Regions from separate parts of the Clostridium nitrophenolicum genome, predicted to be linked through region 2. Evidence: riboswitches for the same ligand, from Rfam matches in the RefSeq annotation. Region 2 holds a riboswitch; each other region holds the start of a gene.

Region 1 (7,039 bases), 1.5 Mb from region 2:
TATTTAGAATTTTCTACAGATGAGAAAAAGAAAAATAACATTTTGAGTTATAAAGATATTACGCTAAATACAGAAAGTAAGGAAGTAAAAGTTGGACAAACCATAGTTGTGTTAACTGCAAGAGAATTTGCAGTGTTAGAGTTATTGTTAAATAATCCTAATAAGGTGTACAGTAAATCTAACATTTTTGAAAGTATATGGGGTGAAGAATTTTTAGGTGATGATAACACTGTAAATGTACATGTAAGTAGATTAAGAAATAAGTTATCTAGAGCTAATAGTAATGGTGAAGATTACATAGAAACAGTTTGGGCAATGGGGTATAGATTAAGGAAATAGCTAATTGAAATTTAATATAAAAAATATTTATTAAAAAGATTTAATACTTTTGAAAGGTTTTAGCAAGGTTTTCTTATAAAAGATTGTTTATTATAAAAGCATGATTTATAAGAGGAGGTAAGGACTAAAATGAATGAATATGCAATTAGAGCTAGTAATATTACAAAAATATATAGAAAGCATAAGGTGTTAGACAACCTATCCATTAATATTAGAAAAGGTGATATATATGGGTTTATAGGAAAAAATGGCGCTGGTAAAACAACTATGCTTAGGGTACTTACAGGACTTGTTATACATAATGAGGGACAAGTTGAACTATTTGGACATAGTGAAGATAAAGAAGTTATAAAGGGAAGAGAAAGAATTGGTGCATTAATAGAAGCACCAGCTCTATATCTTAATATGACCGCGAAAGAAAATCTTGAACTTGTCAGAATTCAAAGAGGAATTCCAGGAACTAAGTGTATTGATGAAGCTCTAAATCTAGTAGGACTTAAGGATGTAGAGAAAAAGAAAATCAAGAATTTCTCATTAGGAATGAAACAACGATTAGGAATTGCTATAGCTTTATTAAGTGATCCAGAAGTTTTAATTTTAGATGAACCTATAAATGGGCTAGATCCAATTGGAATAAAAGAAATAAGAGAACTTTTACTTAAATTAAATAAAGAAAGAGGAACTACTGTTTTAATATCAAGTCATATATTATCTGAGCTTACTCATATTTCAAATAGATATGGCTTTATAAATGATGGGAAATTGGTTGAAGAAATAAATGTAAGTGAACTTTCTAGTAAATGTAGAACCCATATTCACTTGAAAACAAGTGATTCTTCAGATGTTTCACTTATTCTAGAAAATGAGCTTAGAATAGAAGATTATGAAGTTTTTTCAGATAACATTATAAGAATATATGATGAATTTGACGAGGAAAAGATTACTCTGGCTCTAGCTAAACATAACATAGGAGTTAAAGAAATAATGAAAATGGGTGAATCTCTTGAAGATTATTTTACTAAGCTAGTTGGAGGACAAGATAATGAGTAATTTAATTAGAGGGGAATTTTATAAATTAAGAAAAAGTAAATATTTTATTGGAATGATTTTTTTGGCATTAGTGGCTTCATTTTTTTTGATGAATGGTTTCGATTCAAATGTGCAGAGATTAAGGGGAGCACATCCTGAACTTGTAAATGGGATGTATTCAATAAAATATGCATTTGAATGCATTTTATTTACAAGTTATATATTTGCGTTATTTGCAGGAGAATTTATCGCTAAAGATTTAAAAAATAATATGAGTAAAACTTTTACTTATGGATATGAGAGAAGTAAATTTATATTAAGCAAGTTAATAGTTTTTATAATATCTTCTTTATTTCTAGAATTAATTTATACAACAATTTTAGTTATATATGCTTCAATCAGCTACGGATTTTGTGAAGCTTTAAATTATAGCACTATATTATACCTAATTAGAGTAGTTGTTATTGGAATAATGTATAATGTAGCAACAATATCTATAGTTGCTATGATTGCCATAATAACAAAGAGTAATTTGTGTACAGTTGTTTCACCAATTTTATTTATATTACCCTTTTCAGCATTATCTTTTACATCATATATTTCAATTATAGCTACATACGCATGTCCTTTTGTCATTGGTGAAGGAGCAATAGCTAGATTTGCACCAAAGTCAGATATCATAATTGGAATAATTTCATCAGTGATAACTTTTATAATAACAATTGGAGTAAGCCTATTATATGTAAAACATGAGGATATTAAGTAATTAAGATAAACAGAGCTCTTGGCTTCAGAGAGACCAAATGTTAAGCAGATATCCAAAATCTTCGATTTTGAGATAGTCTCTTACACAGGTGTGATGATTTGGTGCGAATCGCTTTCGCAGAGTGCAATGGGAGTATTAGAACGGGTAGTCATCGGATAAAAAATTTATTATATAAATTAGGAGAATTGAGATGTACTTATTAGCTATTATTTTAATGGTGATTTTTATGATTATATTTTTAATGGCAATGTGGATTAAATTATTTTCATATAAGCGACAAATACGAGATATTACTAATCAGATTAGAGCCTTTAAAGAGAGAAAAACAAACAAAAAGATTAGTACTCAAATAGTAGATAAAGATATAGAAGAGCTTGCTTTGCGGATTAATGAGTACTTAGAACTCTATAAAAGAAATGAACAAGAAAAGATAATATTTGAAAATACATTAAAACAAGGAATAGCTAATATGTCTCATGATTTAAGAACCCCATTAACTTCAATAATAGGATATTTAAAGTTACTTCAAAATGATGAAATAGATAAAAAAGAAGCACTGGATATACTTAAAAATAAAACTAATAAATTAAATGTACTTGTAAATGATTTTTTTGAGTTAGCTTCAATAGAAAGTGAAGATTATGAACTAGATATGACAAAAGTAAATTTAACTAATGTAGTACGTGATGAAATCTTATCATTTTATGAAGCTTTTCAAAGCAAAGGACTTGAACCAAAGATAAATATTTTGGATAAACCAATTTTTATAATGAGTGATATGGACAGTTTAGAGAGAATAATAGATAATTTAATTTCTAATACATTAAAATATGCAGAAAAAGACATAGAAATAAATTTAGAAGAATCCAATGATAAAGTTATTTTAAAAATCTCCAATATATGCACAAGCATTGATGAAAAAGATGTATTACATATGTTTGATAGATTTTATATGGCAGATAAGGTGAGAAAAGGACAAGGAGCAGGACTTGGTCTTTCTATTGTAAGAAGTTTAATGGAAAAGATGGATGGACTCATAACCTCAAGGTGTGAACAAAATAGGCTCTCTATAATATGCGAATGGAAATACATAGAATAATATTATTTTATATATTTATATTTGATTAAAGACTGCTGTTCATTTTTTAAGAAAGATTGGATTTGATTTTGTCTTTATATTTATAGATTGACATAATTTACATTATCCTTTAATATATAAAATATAATTGAAAAATTCACAATTACATGCATGTTTAAAAAATTTTTAAACAAAAGAGTCACATAACTGGCGGAAGTGGAGTTTACCACAGGGAGTGTGACTTGTAAAGTAGAATGTCGACCGCCTGGGCAAATGTCCAGGGGGTTTTACGTTTTTTTGTTAACTCCTGGACATCTTTAATTAAAATAGGAATAAAAAATAAAAGAAAAATTAGAGATGGAGGTATTTTGAAATGGGTTTTAAATCAGATATCGAAATAGCGCAGGAGTGTAAACCACAAGACATTAGGGAAATTGCTTCAAAAATAGGTGTTTCCGAGGACGACATAGAGCTTTATGGAAAATATAAAGCAAAAGTAGATTACAATCTTTTGAAGAAAACACCAGGAAAAAATGGTAAGTTAATATTATGTACAGCAATCAATCCAACACCAGCAGGTGAAGGAAAAACTACTACATCAATAGGTGTAGCAGATGCTTTATCAAAAATAGGTAAAAATACAATAGTTGCATTAAGAGAACCTTCACTAGGACCTGTATTTGGAGTAAAAGGAGGAGCAGCAGGCGGCGGATACGCTCAAGTTGTTCCAATGGAAGATATAAACCTTCACTTTACAGGTGATTTCCATGCAATAGGTGCAGCAAACAACCTTTTAGCTGCAATGATAGACAACCATATATATCAAGGAAACGCTTTAGATATCGACCCAAGAAGAATTGTTTGGAGAAGATGCGTTGACATGAACGACAGACAATTAAGATTTGTTGTTGATGGTATGGGTGGAAAAGCAAATGGAATGCCAAGAGAAGATGGATTTGACATTACTGTTGCTTCAGAAATAATGGCTATATTCTGTTTAGCAACTGACATAAATGATTTAAAAGAAAGATTAGCTAGAATAGTTGTAGGTTATACAAGAAGTGGAGCTCCAGTAACAGCTGGACAAATAAATGCTCACGGTGCTATGGCTGCATTACTTAAAGATGCTTTAAAACCAAATTTAGTTCAAACACTTGAAGGAACACCAGCATTTGTACATGGTGGACCATTTGCAAATATAGCTCATGGATGTAACTCAATAATGGCTACAAGAATGGCTACTCATTTTGCTGATTATGTAGTTACAGAAGCAGGATTCGGTGCTGACCTTGGAGCTGAAAAGTTCCTAGACATTAAATGTAGAATGGCTGGATTAAAACCAGATGCTGTTGTAATAGTTGCTACAGTAAGAGCGCTAAAATACAATGGAGGAGTACCAAAGGCTGAATTAAATAATGAAAACTTAGAAGCTCTTGAAAAAGGACTTCCAAACTTATTAAAACACGTTGAAAATATAACTAAAGTATATAAATTGCCAGCAGTAGTAGCAATAAATGCATTCCCAACTGATACAGAAGCAGAGTTGAAACTAGTTGAAACAAAGTGTAAGGAATTAGGAGTTAATGTTAAACTTTCAGAAGTTTGGGCAAAAGGCGGAGAAGGTGGAGTTGAAGTAGCTAAAGAAGTAGTTAGATTAATAGAAGCAGGCGAAAATGAATTCCAATTCTCTTATGATGTTGAACTTCCAATAAGAGATAAAATAAGAGCTATATCTCAAAAGATATATGGAGCTGATGGTGTAATATTTACAGATCAAGCTAACAAAGAAATTGATGAATTAGAGAAGAATGGATTTGGAAAAACTCCAGTATGTATGGCAAAAACTCAGTACTCCTTAACTGATGACCAAACTAAACTTGGAAGACCTACAGGATTTAATATAACTGTAAGACAAGTAACAATTTCAGCAGGTGCAGGTTTTGTTGTTGCAGTAACTGGAGCAATAATGAAAATGCCAGGACTTCCTAAAGTTCCAGCAGCTGAAAAAATAGATGTTAATGAAAACGGAATAATAAGTGGATTATTCTAAAGAATTTTTAATAATGGGGCATTTAATAGAAAAGAGATTCAATTACTAATTGGAATAAAAATGTTTTAAAATAAAACTGGCTTAGTATTATGATATTAAGCCAGTTTTTTTATAGATAAAAAATTAGATTTTACAAATTCATACTATCTTTTTTAAGGCATAATTAGTATAGTGAAATTATTAACATTGAAAAATTCAATTATTGATACTATTTTTTTAGGATTATATACGAAATTTTTAATTAAAAAGAGCTATTAACAGTTTGTTAATATGTATATTTAATTTGGAGGTTAAAATTTAATATAAAATTTAACTATATTTTATTATTATCCTTATAAATTGCTCTATTTATTGTTATTTTTACAAATTATTTAATACACATTAAAGGTTAATTATATAATTCAGACTAGTGGAACTATTGAAATTGGCTCACTATTGCAACTTATTCAATGAATGAAATCTTTTATTTGTAAAATTAAAAAAATGTCATTTTGACGAGAATTATGTTATAATCAAGTTGTACTATAAAAATTATAGTGTAACCGTAATCATAATATATAACAAGGAGGTACGTCTTATGGATAATAAATTATCTAAAGATGCATATGGTGGCGTAGCTGGTAAAGACTATGTTCCTTACGTTTCTAGTGGTTCTAAATCTGGTGGAAACGTTGCCGTATTAATAATCGGTATTATTTTAGCTGTTTTATTCGCAGCATCAACTGCCTATTCAGGTATGAAATCAGGGCTTACAGTTGCGGCTGGTATACCTGGTTCTATAATAGGTTCAGCTTTTATAGCTGCATTTGCTAAACAAAAAGGTATCCTTGGCAAAAACTTAGTTCAAGGTATGGCAAGTGGTGGAGAATCAGTTGCTAGTGGTATAATATTCGTTTTACCAGCAATTCTTCTAATAGGTGCTAAAGTTAGTTTCTTAGAAGGTTTTGTTGTTGGTGTAGGTGGAGTTTTATTCGGTATAGGAATAGCTTCTCTTGTTCACAATTACTTAATGGTTGAAGAGCACGGTAAATTGATGTATCCTGAGTCAATGGCTATATCTGAAACACTTGTTGCTTCAGAAGGTGCTGGAGACTCAATGAAGTACATGGGAATCGGTTTCGGAATAGGTGGTATTATAACTGTTATAACTAGTTCATTTTTAAATGTAGCTAACAACGTTATAAGCTATGTAAACGAAACTTTCTACAAGTGGAAATTTGAAGTTGAAGTTAACCCTCTATTATTAGGTATAGGATTCATAGTTGGTTTAGATGTTTCTTTAACTATGTTTGCTGGTTCTATATTATCTAACTTCGGTATTATGCCTTTAATAGGTTATTTTGCTGCTCTTGGAAAAGACGGCGCAACTGTATGGAATAATCCTAATGTTGCTATAAACGCAATGCAAGTTAAACATATAGCTGGTAGTTATGTAAAATATATAGGCGCTGGTATGATGCTTTCTGGTGGTTTAATAGGTGCTATAAAGCTTATACCTACTATAATATCTTCTATAAAAGAAACTCTTAATGCTAAGTCTTCAAATGGTGCTGGCAGTTCATCTGTTGGAAACATAATATTACTTGGTGGTATAGTAATAGGTTTCATAGGAGGTTTCGTGGTATCTGGTGGTAATATAGTAATGGCAATAGTTGCTGCTATTTTATCATTATTCTTATCATTACTATTTGTTATAGTTGCTGGTCGTTTAACTGGTACTATAGGAACTTCAAACCTTCCTGTATCTGGTATGACTATAGCTTCTATAGTTATTGTA
Region 2 (7,039 bases):
TTTGGGTTTAATTTTGAAAAATCTATTCCTTCAGTAAAAATGCCTATCAAATGTTCTTTACTTTCAAAAAAATATTCTGTTTCTTCCAAAATGATTTCGAAGCATTCTTTAATTGCAAAGTTACGTATTGATTCTAATTCTATTTCAGTAATATACTCTAAGGAATAATTTTCTGTTACCATAATCCCCAATCCCCTTCACAAGATTTTAGAACTCATCTTAAAACAATTTAATAATTCACTCATAACGATAATCATTCTCATTTATATGATAAGCTATTGTTAGCTTTTTGTCAACAGAAACATAAGAGTCTGTTCCTTAATTACTTTTTTAGTTATACCAGGCTTTATTAGTCTTATTGCTTATACGCATGTTACATTATAATTCAAAAAAATTTCTAACTTACTATTTTTAATATCCTCTATAATTGATGTTATATGTAATCCTTGGCAATTCCAAAAATAATGCTATTACTGAAATTATTACTATAAATATGTGAAATAATTTCTTATACTTCTTTATATATTTCACACTAGCACTTCCTTCGTATTTAGTTACAAATCCGTACTAACTTAACAAATCTATTATACATTTATTGGAACATAAATATCAATAAAAAGAAAGCCTGCCTTAGAAGTCAACATAGACTATTAGTATATTAATTATAGAGATATTTATGCTTATATTTGCTATATCAACTGCCCATTATTATCCTAATTGATATATGGATAATGAGAAGCTCTATACTTCTTGATTCCCTTAAGCCAGAAAGTATGAACCTGTAATCACCTCTGCAATCTATTGCTCTTGAAAAAAGTCATATCGTAAATTTTATACTTGATGCTTTAAGATAGCTGCTGCTTTAGTTGCATTCAGCCATTGAGCATCGCTTACTGATACATTTTTTCTATATCCAAAACAAAATTTAGTCTATATACACATATGCTTCTACATTGCACCTATTAATAGACCTATCAGGCTTTTCCTTACTCTTATTAAGCTTCTCCATTGTAGTTATTCCCTGCTCCATCCAGTTTTTAATAACAGTTTCAATGTATCCAATATGCCTTGCATTATACTTAACAGCTTCGCTTATAGCAGCAATTATAACTCCTTCTTCAAGACTACTACTCCAAAGCCGTATTTTTTCCTTATCTCTTTTAGTTGCCTGGTGAATATTTTTATTAAACTTCAATAAAATTCTGCTTATCCTCTTTTCTTTATTTTTTCCTTTGCTTCTACTTGCTGGTTTTTCTTTTTTAGAAGAAGATTTTTTTGTTTCTTTTTCCCCTAGATCCTTATAAGCCCCTTCATAAGGGTTTAAAATTTCCCTACTCTTTTCATCAAATGTTACCTTATACAAAGATAGAATTATGTCTTATTATTTTTTCTAAAATTAGCTCCTATATTAATCAAAATTAATCATAAACAGGATTCTTGGCTTCAGGTGGAGGTTAAATGTCTAAATGGCATTAACGGGCAAACTTGCCCAGTGGTTGTAGACAAACTCCATCTGAAGCTTATTAACAGGCTTCTTAGTGTCTTTAGCACTTAGAAGGCGTTATCCAGGGTCGTAGCGCCAGCTATCCCCAACTTTAAGAAAAGCAGAGAGCCTAAATCTCTGATTTGGTGCGAATCGCTTTCACAGAGTGCGTTGTGGTATTAGTGGCAGTAGATATCGGATAAATTAAAACAAAAACCACCTGGATAAATTCATATTTACCCAGGTGGTCGATATTCTTCTTCAATCATGCTCCCTATGGTAAACTCCATTTCCGCCAGTTACATGATTGTTTTTATTCTTTTTTATTTAACTATATATCATATACAATACTAAGTCAACTTAATAAAATAGATCACCCCTTATATCAATACTACACATCATTATTATAGGGAGTGCTAGCGTTAACTCATCCCCTATAACTATTACATTAGTATAAAACTTTTACTAAAATTCCAAATTTCCTATAACATCTTCAACTGTATTCAAAACATGTCCTTCATGTATTTGTTCGTGTATATACTTAATAAATGGATATAGATATTGATCTTCTTCTAGTTTAGGCACTTCTTCTCTAATCAAATTATATACTGCCTTTGTAGCTGGTGATGGATTTAACGGTTTTAAGAAATCTAATGCTTGTGCAGCATTTAAAAGCTCGATGGCTAGTATATTCTCTAAAAGTTTTGAACACTGGTAAGCTTTCTTTGAGGAATTGTAACTCATACTTACATAATCTTCCTGGTTGCAGCAGGTTGGAGTATTATCTATTGTTGATGAAGTTGATAATATTCTCATTTCTCCGAGTAGCCCTGCAGCAGTATATTGAGGAATCATAAGTCCGTTATTTAGTCCTGATTTTTCTATCAAAAATGCTGGGAGCTCGCTAACATGGTGATTAACAAGCCTATCTATTCTTCTTTCTGACATTTTTGCAAGGCTTGTCATTGCAATGCAACTGGAATCTGCTTCTATTCCTACATAAGAACCATCTGCATTACATCCCATTAATGCTATTCCATCTTTGTCAAGCGGATATATAATAGGGTTATCACAGCAAGAGTTCATTTCAATAAATATAGTTTTTGCGGCGTCCTTTAATGTTTTCTTAGCAGCTCCATGAAGCTGCGGCATACACCTCAAGGACAGTGCATCCTGAAGCCTATAATCTTTATATTTTAAAGCAATTTCACTTTTATCCAGTATTCTTAATATATTTTTAGCTGTCATTACTTGCTCTTCATGTGGCCTTACGGACTGCAATCGCGGATCAAAGGCTCTAACAGTACCTTTTAAGGCTTCTAAACTCATAGAGCCAACGATATCCGCTGTTTTTGCTGCCTTTATTGCATCATATAGCGCCAATGCCGCAAAGGCTGTGACTGAAGTTGTACCGGAAACTAATGCTAGTCCCTCTTTACATCCTAGCTCAACTGGTATCATCCCAACTGCTGTTAATGCCTCTCTACCCTTTAGAAGCTCTCCTTTATACCAAGCTTTTCCTTCACCTATTAACACCATACTAATGTGAGCCTCTACCGCTAAGTAACCAACTGAGCCTTGTCCTGGAGCAAATGGTGTTATGTCGTTATTTAGCAAAGCAGCAATCATTTCTAAAGTACTAAGCTGTACACCAGAATATCCTTGTCCTAGATTTAGAAGCATCATCAATAATATTCCTCTAACACTTTCTTTTTCTAGAGGCTCTCCTACAGAACAAGCATGGGATCTTATAATATTTTTCTGAAGCGTAATTGTATCTTCTGTAGAAATTATTTTATTGCAATTGTCTCCAAATCCTGTAGTCAAACCATAAATAACTCTATTCTCATCTAAGAATTTTTCGACTAATCCTCTTGACCTACTTACTTTTTCTGAGTAAGAGGGCGAAAAAGAGACTTTTGCACCGTATCTTGAAACTGCAACAAATTCTTCTAAAGTGGTTTTTTTATCTCCTAATGTTACTTTCTTAATTTTTTCCCTTAATAGTTCCAATTATGTCACCTCTTTATCTAAATTAAATACTCCTATGTGATCCACATCCATCTGCTGCAATAGGCATATAACGTACTTTATTCCCTTCAACCATATCGCCATAAAATGCAACCCAATAAGGTCTGAATACACTTTCTATTTTTAATACCTTAAGTTCCGGAATACCGCCAACGTGTCTATGAATAACTTTTATCGCTATCTTCCTTCCTCGCCTTGTAAGATATTCATCATCTTTATCTGATAACTGAACAGTGTTTTCATCAACATCTTTTAATGTAACTATATCAGGCATACTTTCTACCCAGGAAACAGAACCTGTTGATCCATTTGCTAGCATAGTAATTGTTTGCCTTCTAGTCTCTGATTTGCGGAATACAAACCTTTCAATCAGATTAGGTCTATGGATTGCCTCAAAAGTAATCAGCTTAAACTCAACAAAATGCTGCTTAAGTTCGGATAGATCCTTGCCCGCAAATACTGTCCTCCATAAAACCCCACCCTTTGCTTTAGCTTTATTCTTTGCTTCATCCTTGTCAATTTTAATAGGAAATGATCTGATATTCATTATCTTTTCTCCCTATATATTTTTATCTTCATTAACATTAGTTTTACTATCTTTTGGTTTAGAGAATTTGAAGATTATTAATAAGTAATTTATAAATATTAAAGTTACTGCAATCATTATTCCATAAGGGATAAGCTTTCCTACGATAAAGTCATTTCTGGTACTAATTGCATAATAAATAATACCAACCACTATAAAATAAAGAATAACTAAAAATCCATCTATACCAAACCAAGATATTTCAAGATTGTTCTTCTTATTTGACATTACATCTCCCCCTTTATGTCTTCATTAACAGTTTTACCTACTTGATTCCCTATAAGCCATGCAATAAAGGATAGAGGAAGAGCTATTACAAGCGGCTCTATTTCAAAAACTTTAATTGGAAAAGCCTTGAAATATGTAAAAGCTACCGCCCCAACAATTAATCCTAGGTATCCACCCATCGCAGTTTTTTTCCCTTTCCAAATAAGTGCTCCTACAATAGGAACAAACCCTGCAGCCATCCATACACTGCTTATAAATATAAAGGCATCTTGAGCTGTTGGAAATCTGAAAGCTATTGAAAGTCCAACTAATGCCTGTATTATAATGCCTATTCTTGTAAGTAAAACCAATTGCTTTTGCGTAACATTTCCTTTGATTCTGCCATAAATATCATTTGCAAAAGTTGCTCCACCGGAAAGGTAATATCCATCAAGAGCAGAAATAATGGAACCTGCAAGTCCAATAATAAACAACGCCCTAACACCAGCAGGTAATGTTCCTAAAACTAGTTTTATATACCCTTCACCTGGTGCAATATCAGGGTATTTAGCTTTTACAATAAGTCCAGTTAAAGTTAATACTATATCAAAGCAAATCCAAAGAACAAAGCATGATAACATTGCTCTTCTCCCTGATTTCGGTGAATCGGCAGCAGAAAATCTCTGATAGAATGTAGGATCCGCATAAACACCAAAAGCAAGTATACAAAGCATAAATGCTTTCATTGGTGTCAATCCGCCTAATGGATCCAATAACTCTGGAGTTTTTTCTAATGCATGCTGAAGACCAGCCCATCCTCCAATATTTGTCCATTGACCAGGTAATACCATGGTAAGTCCGAAACACATACAAAAGAACATAAGCATATCTGTTACTGCAACACCCATAAGTCCACCTAATACCGCAATTACTATAACGAATACAATACAAATAACTCCAGCTGTGACATTGCTAACTCCCCATGCAGCTTTTCCAATAAATCCCACCGCAGTGATTTGTCCTATCTGAGTACAATATACAAGCATTAAAATAGCACCAATTACAGCTACTCCTTTGCCATATACACCTTCTAACAAATCTGGTACTGTAATATCCGTTCTTATATGAATTTTAGGTCCCACCCATAATGCAAGTGGCATACGACCTGCATGAGCTGTCACACACCATATAACCCAAATAGATAGTCCATACATAGCAGCATATTCAACAGTCCCAACGGTCCCCACTCCACCATACCATGTTGCTACTAACGCACCTACAGTAAGAGACCAAGGTAAGCTTCTGTTACCAAGATAAAAGCTTTCCATATCTTTAACTGCCTTTGAAAAATATACTCCGACTAAGATAATAAAAATTGAACAGATAACGACAATAACGTTATCAAAGGTTGATAACAACATTAATTAACACCTGCTTTCAAAAATATTTTTATTAAGCAAAATAACAACTTGATTCTGATACACTAATTTCCTCCAAATATATACTTATCTCATATTTTTTTCGAAGATCTTCACTTTAATTATTTAGCAATAACTATGCCAATAATAGGCACTTCTGTCTAATTTTTTCGCTATTGAAAACCTTTAGCGCAGTGGTTGATTTACATAGATATTTTGCTTCATCATTACATAAGTTAATTAAAAACATTTTATTATTTCTAATTACAAATTATAAAAGCAAAGTCATTTTGCATTTCCGCAAAATGACTTTGCTTTTATAATTCGTATTTCTTTATTCTGTACTGTAGGCTCTGCCTTTTTATCCCTAACTGATTTGCTGCCTTTGTGATATTATTTTTGTGGCGTTTTAGTGTATTTTTAATTACTTCTTTCTCATATTGTCCCATTATTTCTTCTAAAGTTCTAAGGTGCAAAGTGTCTTTGCTATTTGTCTTCTTTTGTTTCTGTATATATTTGGGTAAGTCCCGTACATTTATGATATCGTCAATCATGGTATTAAAGGCATATTCAATACTATGTAGAAGTTCTCTTACATTACCTGGCCAGTCATATTCTTTAAATTTAAGAATGACCTCAGGAGATGCTCCTTTTACTTGTTTTGAATAATGTCTAGATAACTTTTCAATAAAATATTGAACCAGTATATCAATATCATTTTTTCTATTTCTTAAAGGAGGTATGTTAACTGTTACTGTACTGATTCTATAATATAAATCTTTTCTCATTTTATTATTCTCTATTAAAGAGAGTGGCTCTTCATTAGTGGAGGATATAATTCTAACGTCACATTCTATATCGTTTAATCCTCCTACTCTTCTAAGTTTTTTCTCCTGTAAAACACGTAAAAGTTTTGACTGCATATGAAGATTCATTGAATTAATCTCATCTAAGAATAAGGTTCCACCCTCTGCTTGTTCAAATAAACCTATCCTATCAGAGCTTCCTGTAAAGGAACCTTTTTCAGTCCCAAATAATATGCCCTCAATTAAATTTTCAGGAATAGCAGCACAATTTATAGCAACAAACTCTTTATTTTTTCTTTTGCTTTCTGAATGTATGCTTTGAGCAAACAACTCTTTACCAGTACCTGTTTCTCCGTAAATCAGCACTGAACAATCTCTATCGGCAATATTGCGGGATAATTGAATAGCCTCTATAAAATTCTCATCTTCACCAATTAAATCATCAAAACTATAGTATTTTAATGCATAGAAGTTTTTTCTTTTTCTATTAAGTTTATCCTTTTCTCCT
Region 3 (7,039 bases), 950 kb from region 2:
TAGATAAATTCTGAAAAATATGATATAATATTCTCAAAGGAAATATATAATTAATGTAAAAGTTCCTACCATGTGCGTAGAATGAGTTTATATTGACCCAACAATGTTGAAATGGGAATCGGACTCTTTTTGTGGAATGTGATGCTCAGGCAGTTTTCCCTGAGAACAAGAAGTAAAAAGGAGATGCCCACCTGCGAGAGCGGGTTCAAACATAGCTCAGGATACGGCGTGGTGGGGTTTTATTTTGTTTTTTTATGACCGGGGGAATATGTTATGAAAAAAGAATATTTATATATTATGTTATCAGCATTCATTTTGATAGGCTCGTTTATAACATTCAGAGGAAAACAACAAAAAGTAACTGAAGTATAGGGTTACTTGACCGAAAGTTAACTTATACGTCGGTATATGTTTCCAAGCTTCAGCACGTTAGAAACTTTTAGCCAATCTAAAGCTTAAGCAGATATCCCAAATCTTTGATTTGGTGATAATCGCTTACACAGAGTGCGTGTTTCAAGACAACCTAAGAACTTTCGAGAACTCGCTGTGCTCAAACAATTCTAAAGTTCTTAGGTTGTCTTAAAACCCTTCACTAAGACTGGCACAAAGTTTTTAAATCTACTTCAGCTTTGGAGACATATCCCTATGTATAAGTTAACTTTCTAGTGAATTTCACTATAGCTTTCTTTTTAGCTGTTGTAAAGAGTCGTTTATTTCTTCTCTAGGAAGGTTGCTATTATCTAAAGATTCATCGTCTTTTGTAAGTAAAAGCTCATAAAAAGCAATTCCTTTTTTTATAGAATCTTCATCAAAATTATTGTGTTTAAGAATATCATAAAGCATATCTTCTGCTTTATCATACTTATCAATTTTAATATAATAATCTAATATTTTATTTTCAAGTGAAATTGGTAATTTATAATCTGATATCTTTTCTATTATTAAATCTATATCTGAAAAGTAGCTTTGAAGATCACAATTGTTATCCTTATTTATGTATGCTTCTAATAATAAATTTAAAGCTTTTAAATCTAAATAAAAGGCTTCATTATGGTTACCTTGAGATTCATAGATTTCTCCCTCTTCCTCCAAAAGTTTTGCCATCATTATACACTTATCTGCATTTAATGTTCCATCAGTTTTAATCATATCCATTAAGTTTTCGTCTGAAAAAGAACTGAAAAACTTAGAACTAAGTCTGAATATTTCCTTAAAAGTGTCATCAATTACGGAAAGTGCTTCTTCATTCTTATCATTATTTTTATACTCTAATATTTTTTCCAAGGCTTTAGTAAACTTCTTAACCAGTTCAGATGTAAGACTTGATTTTAACATATTGAATCCTCCTTTTAGTCGGAACACTGGGTAATTTTGCTTGTTTCCCTTCGGGTACTGGGTAACTTAATATTTTCGCTTCCGCTCACAAGTTACCCGTAAAAGTTCATTTAGAACTTTTACCTAGCAAAATTACCCATTAAAGTCCATTTAGGACTTTAACATCCCAAAGTTGCATTTTATATCACTATTATTATATATCAAGTGGATAATAATTCATATAAGCAGACATCCAATTATTAAAATTAAAAATACACCCTTAAACAAAGTAGCTTAAGGATGTATTTTTAGGTTTTAGGTTTTATTAGGTTAAATTAAACTTTCCGGAAGGGGATTGGAAAGTTTAATTTTTGGGCTAAATTTTTTTCGTGGAAAGTTCTGCTTATAACTTCTTTTTGTTGTTCTTTAGTTAATCTATTGAAGTGAACAGCATATTCTGAAACTCTTATTAAAAATAGTTTACTAGTAGTATAGAAGGCATCAAAAAGCGTAATACCACCTGGACATTTTGCCCAGGCAGTCGGCATTTTTTTACAAATCACACTCCCCATGGTAAACTCCACTTCCGCCAGTAATGTGACTAATTATAAAGATAATATAAATACTAAATATTGCAACTTAAGTTAAAAATTTTTTGACTTTTTTTAATTATATTATAATAGTAACCAATAATTTAATTTATGTCAATTACTAAATCTAAAAAATTCAATTTAAACAAAAAATAGATTTTAGAGTTAAATATTTCAATTGCTCTAAAATCTATTTTTCTTTAAACTAAATTATTAGCTATATTAACGAGGAAATCTTGAACATTGGTAACAACTGAAGTTACTTCCAAACTTCCTCTATCTCTAAGTTTATTTACTCCAAATTCTGATATATCTACAGTATATATATAAACTGGTCTTATTTTGCCATTTTCAACTTTATACATTGGTGTCATATTTCCTGTAGCTATAGTGTGAAGTTGTGTTGCAAGACAGATAACAGTGGTAGCCTTTTTACAGTGAATCCTCATGGCATCTTGGGCATCATAAACATTTGCAATGACAGGAGGCAAAGGCCCATCATCCCTTATTGAGCCAGCTAATACCAGAGGAATATTGTTTTTTATACAGGTATAAACTACTCCATCTGTAATATTTTCACTTTCAACGAATTTTTCTAATGAACCTGCACGTCTAGCTCTATTAATAATATCGATATGATTATAATGACCATTGAAAACTGAATATTGTGTATAGATGTCCTGGCCCAAAGCAGTTTTTAATACTGAACCTTCTAAATCGTGTGTTGCCAATGCATTTCCTGCAAAAATGGCGTCAACATAACCATTATCTATTAATTGAGACATAGCATTTTTTGAATCATGGTCAAATATAACTGCAGGTCCTAAAACCCATAATATGTATCCGTTATCCTTTTCATATTTTAATAGTTCATACAAACTATCATAATCCTTTGAATATGAACTCTCTCTTGTTCTGCCAGATCTAAATGCAAAAGACTGTTCTTCGGCTGAATCATGTTTAAAACCATCAACATATACAAATATTCCATCTTCAGCATTTTCTCTTCTACCTATAACAACATTGTCTCCAACATTTAAATTCCTAAATTCTTTAATATCTAATTTTTTATTTTCGTTAACAACTACAACACAATCCATGCGGCTCTCAGAAGCAAGAATCCACTCTTCATCTATCTTAAAGTATTCAGGATATATTGATGTTGCGTGATAGTTATCAGGAGCTATTCCTTTTAATGTAACTCTTTCAGTTTTAACGTTAGGAGCTGATATAAAAGGTTCTTTTGCAAAATTTGGTGAATGATATTCAGGTAATTTAAAGCTCATAAAAGTACCTCCATATAAAAAATTTAAGTGTTTAACTTATTTAATATAGTATCTAGTAGATAAAATTTTATCAAAGTACTGTTTAGTAGTAAATATAAAATATATAAAATATATAAAATGTTAATACATATGACCAATATAATTATATTCTTTAACTATACTTGAAGGTTTATTCTTTAAGCATAAAAACAACCATAGAGGAAAAGCTAGTACTAGAAAGGAGAGATGTGTATGCAAAACAAAATGAAGTACACAAATAATAATAAAAAAGAAGATGGAAGATTTAGAAAAAAACATATAGATCACAGTCCACAAGATGAAAGTTCAAGAGCAAAGTTTGGCACACAATCGGAAAAACATTTGGACTCATTAGTAAGATTAGATGAAGAGTAGTAATTTATTATACAGAAATATAATTTTTATATAAATAATGAGTAAAAGGAGAGTTTTTATGGAAAATAGAAACAAGCAACCTAAAAAGTGGTCAGATGACCCTAATAGTGCGAAATATCATTCAAGAAGTGCAAAATATAAGGCAGAGCATAAAAATGGGAAAAATACTAAGGAAAATTGGAGTGCAGATTAAACTGTTTGGATATATTTGCAAAAGGTGGAGGTAATTTATTATGGATATAGAAAGAGTTAAAGAAATAATGAGCTCACCGGAGAATATAGAAGTACTGTATAATCGTCATTCAGTATGGCTTGATGGTGTAGATGATAAAACCGGGAGAGTTAAGATTAGAATTTTGGATATGCGAGAAAACGTTTATGTTCCAGTAGATGATTTGGTAGATACAAGGAAAATAATTAATATAGATAGATAGAGGTGTTTATTTATGGGAAGATGGAGAAATAAAGGGCATCATGAAGAAGCAATGGAAACAGCTAAAGATTTGCTTGACAAAGGAATGGGCATGGGAGAAATAAAAGAAATAACTGAGCTTAATGAACAGGATGTAATAAAGGCTAAGGATAAAATGAATGGTAACAGATAAAAGGAGGTCTAGCTATGAGTGATAAAGTAGATAACCTAAAGGAGAGAGCTAGAGAGATGCTTTTAGATGGAGAGACTGGAGATAAAATTAGAGAGGAAACACATCTAAGAGAAAAGGATATAAAAAGAGTACAGAAGGATATAACAAAACACTTTTAAATTATAATTAAAGGCTGATGAACTATAAATTCATTAGCCTTTAATTTATATAGGGTTACTTGGTCGAAAGTTAACTTTCTAGTTGATTTACCGGCAAATAGTTTAAGTTTAACACTTTTTATTAATATAGAGCTTAGAATCCTATTTATGTAAATTTATGATATAAACCTTGAAGAATATTGTATAATAAATATAACAGAATAGTTTCGAGTTATAGAATAAGCTTACGAGGCGGTGAATGAAATGCTTAAAAGAGATACAAGAGTTCAAATTTTTATTGTAGAAAATGGAAAGTATATTTTACTAAAGCATCATGATATAAAAAGAGATTTATACTTTTGGGGAGTTCCTGGAGGGGGAAGGGAGCTTGGTGAAACTGATGAAGAAGCTGCAATAAGAGAGGCATATGAAGAAACTGGATTAAAGGTTAAACTCTTACCTATAAAAATAGAAGGGGTGCCTCAAATAAAAACTTCTATGTATAACCGAGTAGTGACTTTTTTAGCATATCCTACTGAGGGAAAGGCTAAGCTTGGATATGAACCAGAACCAGAGCTAAAACAATATTATAGATTAGTGGATATTAAGTGGAAAGATTTTTATGATGATAGTGATTTAGAGAGAATAACTTATAATGATATAGCTCCATTAAGAAATATTATGAATTCGGATAAGTTTATTAAAAAAAAGGAATTTTTTATATGCAAAATAGCAAACAAAACTAAGTATTGTTTATTATTTTATAACGAAAAAAATCAACAATTTAAGTTACCTTCTCAAAAAAATCAATTTATATCGAAATATACTAAAAATCTTAACAACAAATTAGCAAATGATATAGGGTTTTTTTTAAGTGAAAGCAATGGAATTTTATATAAAACAGATGTAATTTACATTGAGATATCTGATGATTATAATGTTGATGTAGAATGCGGAGGAAAATGGTTTAAATGTGATGAATTACCTCAAGTAAATCTAGATAGAACTTGTCAAAATATTATAGAAAAAGTAAATAAAAGTGTATAAACTATAGTTAAGTTTTAGAAGGAATATATGTATAAATTGTAGAATATATTTGTTAAAACTATATTATGAAAAGGATAACTATTATGGGTAATTATGGGGTGTACGGAGTGCATTGTGTTTTATATTACTGTGGAATAGAACATATGCTTGTCAATATTTACGATTATGTAAATAAGGGAAGTGAAGAGAAACAATTAGTATATTTACATGTAGAACCAGAGTTGCATAAAGTTATTTCCGAAAGCTTATATAAAGAAGGTTTTCAGATAGAAACTTTTAATATCCCACATTTAATGCAAATTTATCATAATGAAGGAATAAAATGTTTAGCTGATTATTTTCTTGATTGTGAAAGAAAGGCGAAAGATAAAGGTTATTTAGGCATAAGAATCGTTAATCAAGTAAGTTATTTATTAAAAAAAGTATCAAATGAAGATTTTTTAGATTTCGAAAAGGTGTTAACTGAGGCTGTTGAAGGGAAGAATATCTCTATAATGTGTGCTTACGATTTTGATGATTATATTAATAAAAAGAAATTTATCAATGATACTTTACTAGAACAATCTTTCGATAATCATAATTACAGGTTCTATAAGTTTAAATTAATGAAAAATACCAGATGCATATAAAAGTTACATGCATCTGGTATTTATGCTTTAATTATAAAAGCATAAAACACTTTGCTTTGGAAAAAATAAATTTGGGAGTGAGGTGTTTTTTTATGAGTGCTAAAGGTAAATTGACAAATAAGCAAGCTGCAGCCATAGGATTAGATACAATGGATAATGGTCAAAATAGACACGAAAAAGATAGAGTAGAAAAACAAAAGAAAAATGATAATGTAAAACCACATTAGTTTACGTTTGGAGGATATGCTATGGTTAAAAAAAATCAAAAGCTTCCGCATGCACAAGCTATTAGGCATGCAAAAAGATTACTTGATAAAGGAAATAGTATTTCGCAGACTATACAACAAACCCAGTTAAGTCATACAGAAATATTAAGAATAAAAAATAAAGATATGTAAATAAATTAAAGAAAACTTGAAAACCTCAGAAGATATAACTGAGGTTTTCAATGCCTATCTAAGGAATCATATAAGCTGTAAAGAGGGTGAATGTTATGAAAAGACATATGATAGGACAACAAATAAGTGAGGAAAGACTTAAAGAAATAAAAGATATTAATGAAGCTAATAGAGCTGCAGATGAGATAAAAACAATAGAAATTAAACCTACAATGCAAACAGGGTATAATAAAGATGGAACAATAAAAGAAGAAGAAATAAAGCCATTTATGTACGAATTAAATGGCATAAAAGACAAATAAGAGCTGAAAAGCTCTTTTATTTTATTAATATATAAAGCTAGAGTTAATTATTCAAGCTTTTTTAATTTAGTATTAGCTAATAAATATCTATTAATAAAAAATTCAAAAATTGTTAGAATAGTTGCGGCTATTGAAGTTCCAATCAAGTTAACTGAAGCACCTGGAAGTAAAAACTGTGTAGAATAAATAACCGCAAATGCTACTAAAAACTCACCTATTGTATTTATTATTAAAAAGCCTGGTCTTAATAGAGCCAAATCTATCAAATGAGTTATTGCGGCAAGTATAACACCAACAAATATAGATTGATAAAAATATGGATAAGATATATCTGTAAA

What was found. Region 2 has a riboswitch for ZMP and ZTP ahead of ACZ5N4_RS18300 (DnaD domain-containing protein). Riboswitches for the same ligand answer to the same signal wherever they lie in the genome.
Region 1: another riboswitch for ZMP and ZTP. It lies ahead of ACZ5N4_RS10895 (formate--tetrahydrofolate ligase); the one in region 2 lies ahead of ACZ5N4_RS18300 (DnaD domain-containing protein).
Region 3: another riboswitch for ZMP and ZTP. It lies ahead of ACZ5N4_RS22865 (hypothetical protein); the one in region 2 lies ahead of ACZ5N4_RS18300 (DnaD domain-containing protein).

What each region holds. Positions count from the first base shown of each region.
Region 1 is NZ_AP042469.1:2,317,548-2,324,586, forward strand. It holds gene ACZ5N4_RS10875 (response regulator transcription factor) at 1-339, shown strand, start outside; gene ACZ5N4_RS10880 (ATP-binding cassette domain-containing protein) at 469-1,389, shown strand; gene ACZ5N4_RS10885 (ABC transporter permease) at 1,382-2,134, shown strand; gene ACZ5N4_RS10890 (sensor histidine kinase) at 2,325-3,233, shown strand; ZMP/ZTP riboswitch at 3,406-3,490, shown strand; gene ACZ5N4_RS10895 (formate--tetrahydrofolate ligase) at 3,586-5,262, shown strand; gene ACZ5N4_RS10900 (OPT family oligopeptide transporter) at 5,840-7,039, shown strand, end outside.
Region 2 is NZ_AP042469.1:3,865,137-3,872,175, forward strand. It holds gene ACZ5N4_RS18295 (hypothetical protein) at 1-182, opposite strand, end outside; gene ACZ5N4_RS18300 (DnaD domain-containing protein) at 926-1,363, opposite strand; ZMP/ZTP riboswitch at 1,715-1,796, opposite strand; gene ACZ5N4_RS18305 (HAL/PAL/TAL family ammonia-lyase) at 1,949-3,496, opposite strand; gene ACZ5N4_RS18310 (hypothetical protein) at 3,519-4,061, opposite strand; gene ACZ5N4_RS18315 (hypothetical protein) at 4,074-4,328, opposite strand; gene ACZ5N4_RS18320 (sodium:solute symporter family protein) at 4,328-5,728, opposite strand; gene ACZ5N4_RS18325 (sigma-54 interaction domain-containing protein) at 6,043-7,039, opposite strand, start outside.
Region 3 is NZ_AP042469.1:4,814,213-4,821,251, reverse strand. It holds RNA gene ssrS (6S RNA) at 60-242, shown strand; gene ACZ5N4_RS22870 (DUF6483 family protein) at 676-1,335, opposite strand; gene ACZ5N4_RS22865 (hypothetical protein) at 1,650-1,862, opposite strand; ZMP/ZTP riboswitch at 1,839-1,921, opposite strand; gene ACZ5N4_RS22860 (putative NPN-dependent ornithine cyclodeaminase) at 2,105-3,190, opposite strand; gene ACZ5N4_RS22855 (CPC_1213 family protein) at 3,422-3,583, shown strand; gene ACZ5N4_RS22850 (hypothetical protein) at 3,642-3,776, shown strand; gene ACZ5N4_RS22845 (H-type small acid-soluble spore protein) at 3,817-4,017, shown strand; gene ACZ5N4_RS22840 (hypothetical protein) at 4,030-4,188, shown strand; gene ACZ5N4_RS22835 (hypothetical protein) at 4,203-4,346, shown strand; gene ACZ5N4_RS22830 (NUDIX domain-containing protein) at 4,590-5,372, shown strand; gene ACZ5N4_RS22825 (MEDS domain-containing protein) at 5,438-6,001, shown strand; gene ACZ5N4_RS22820 (hypothetical protein) at 6,094-6,228, shown strand; gene ACZ5N4_RS22815 (hypothetical protein) at 6,250-6,399, shown strand; gene ACZ5N4_RS22810 (hypothetical protein) at 6,495-6,701, shown strand; gene ACZ5N4_RS22805 (DUF2512 family protein) at 6,749-7,039, opposite strand, start outside.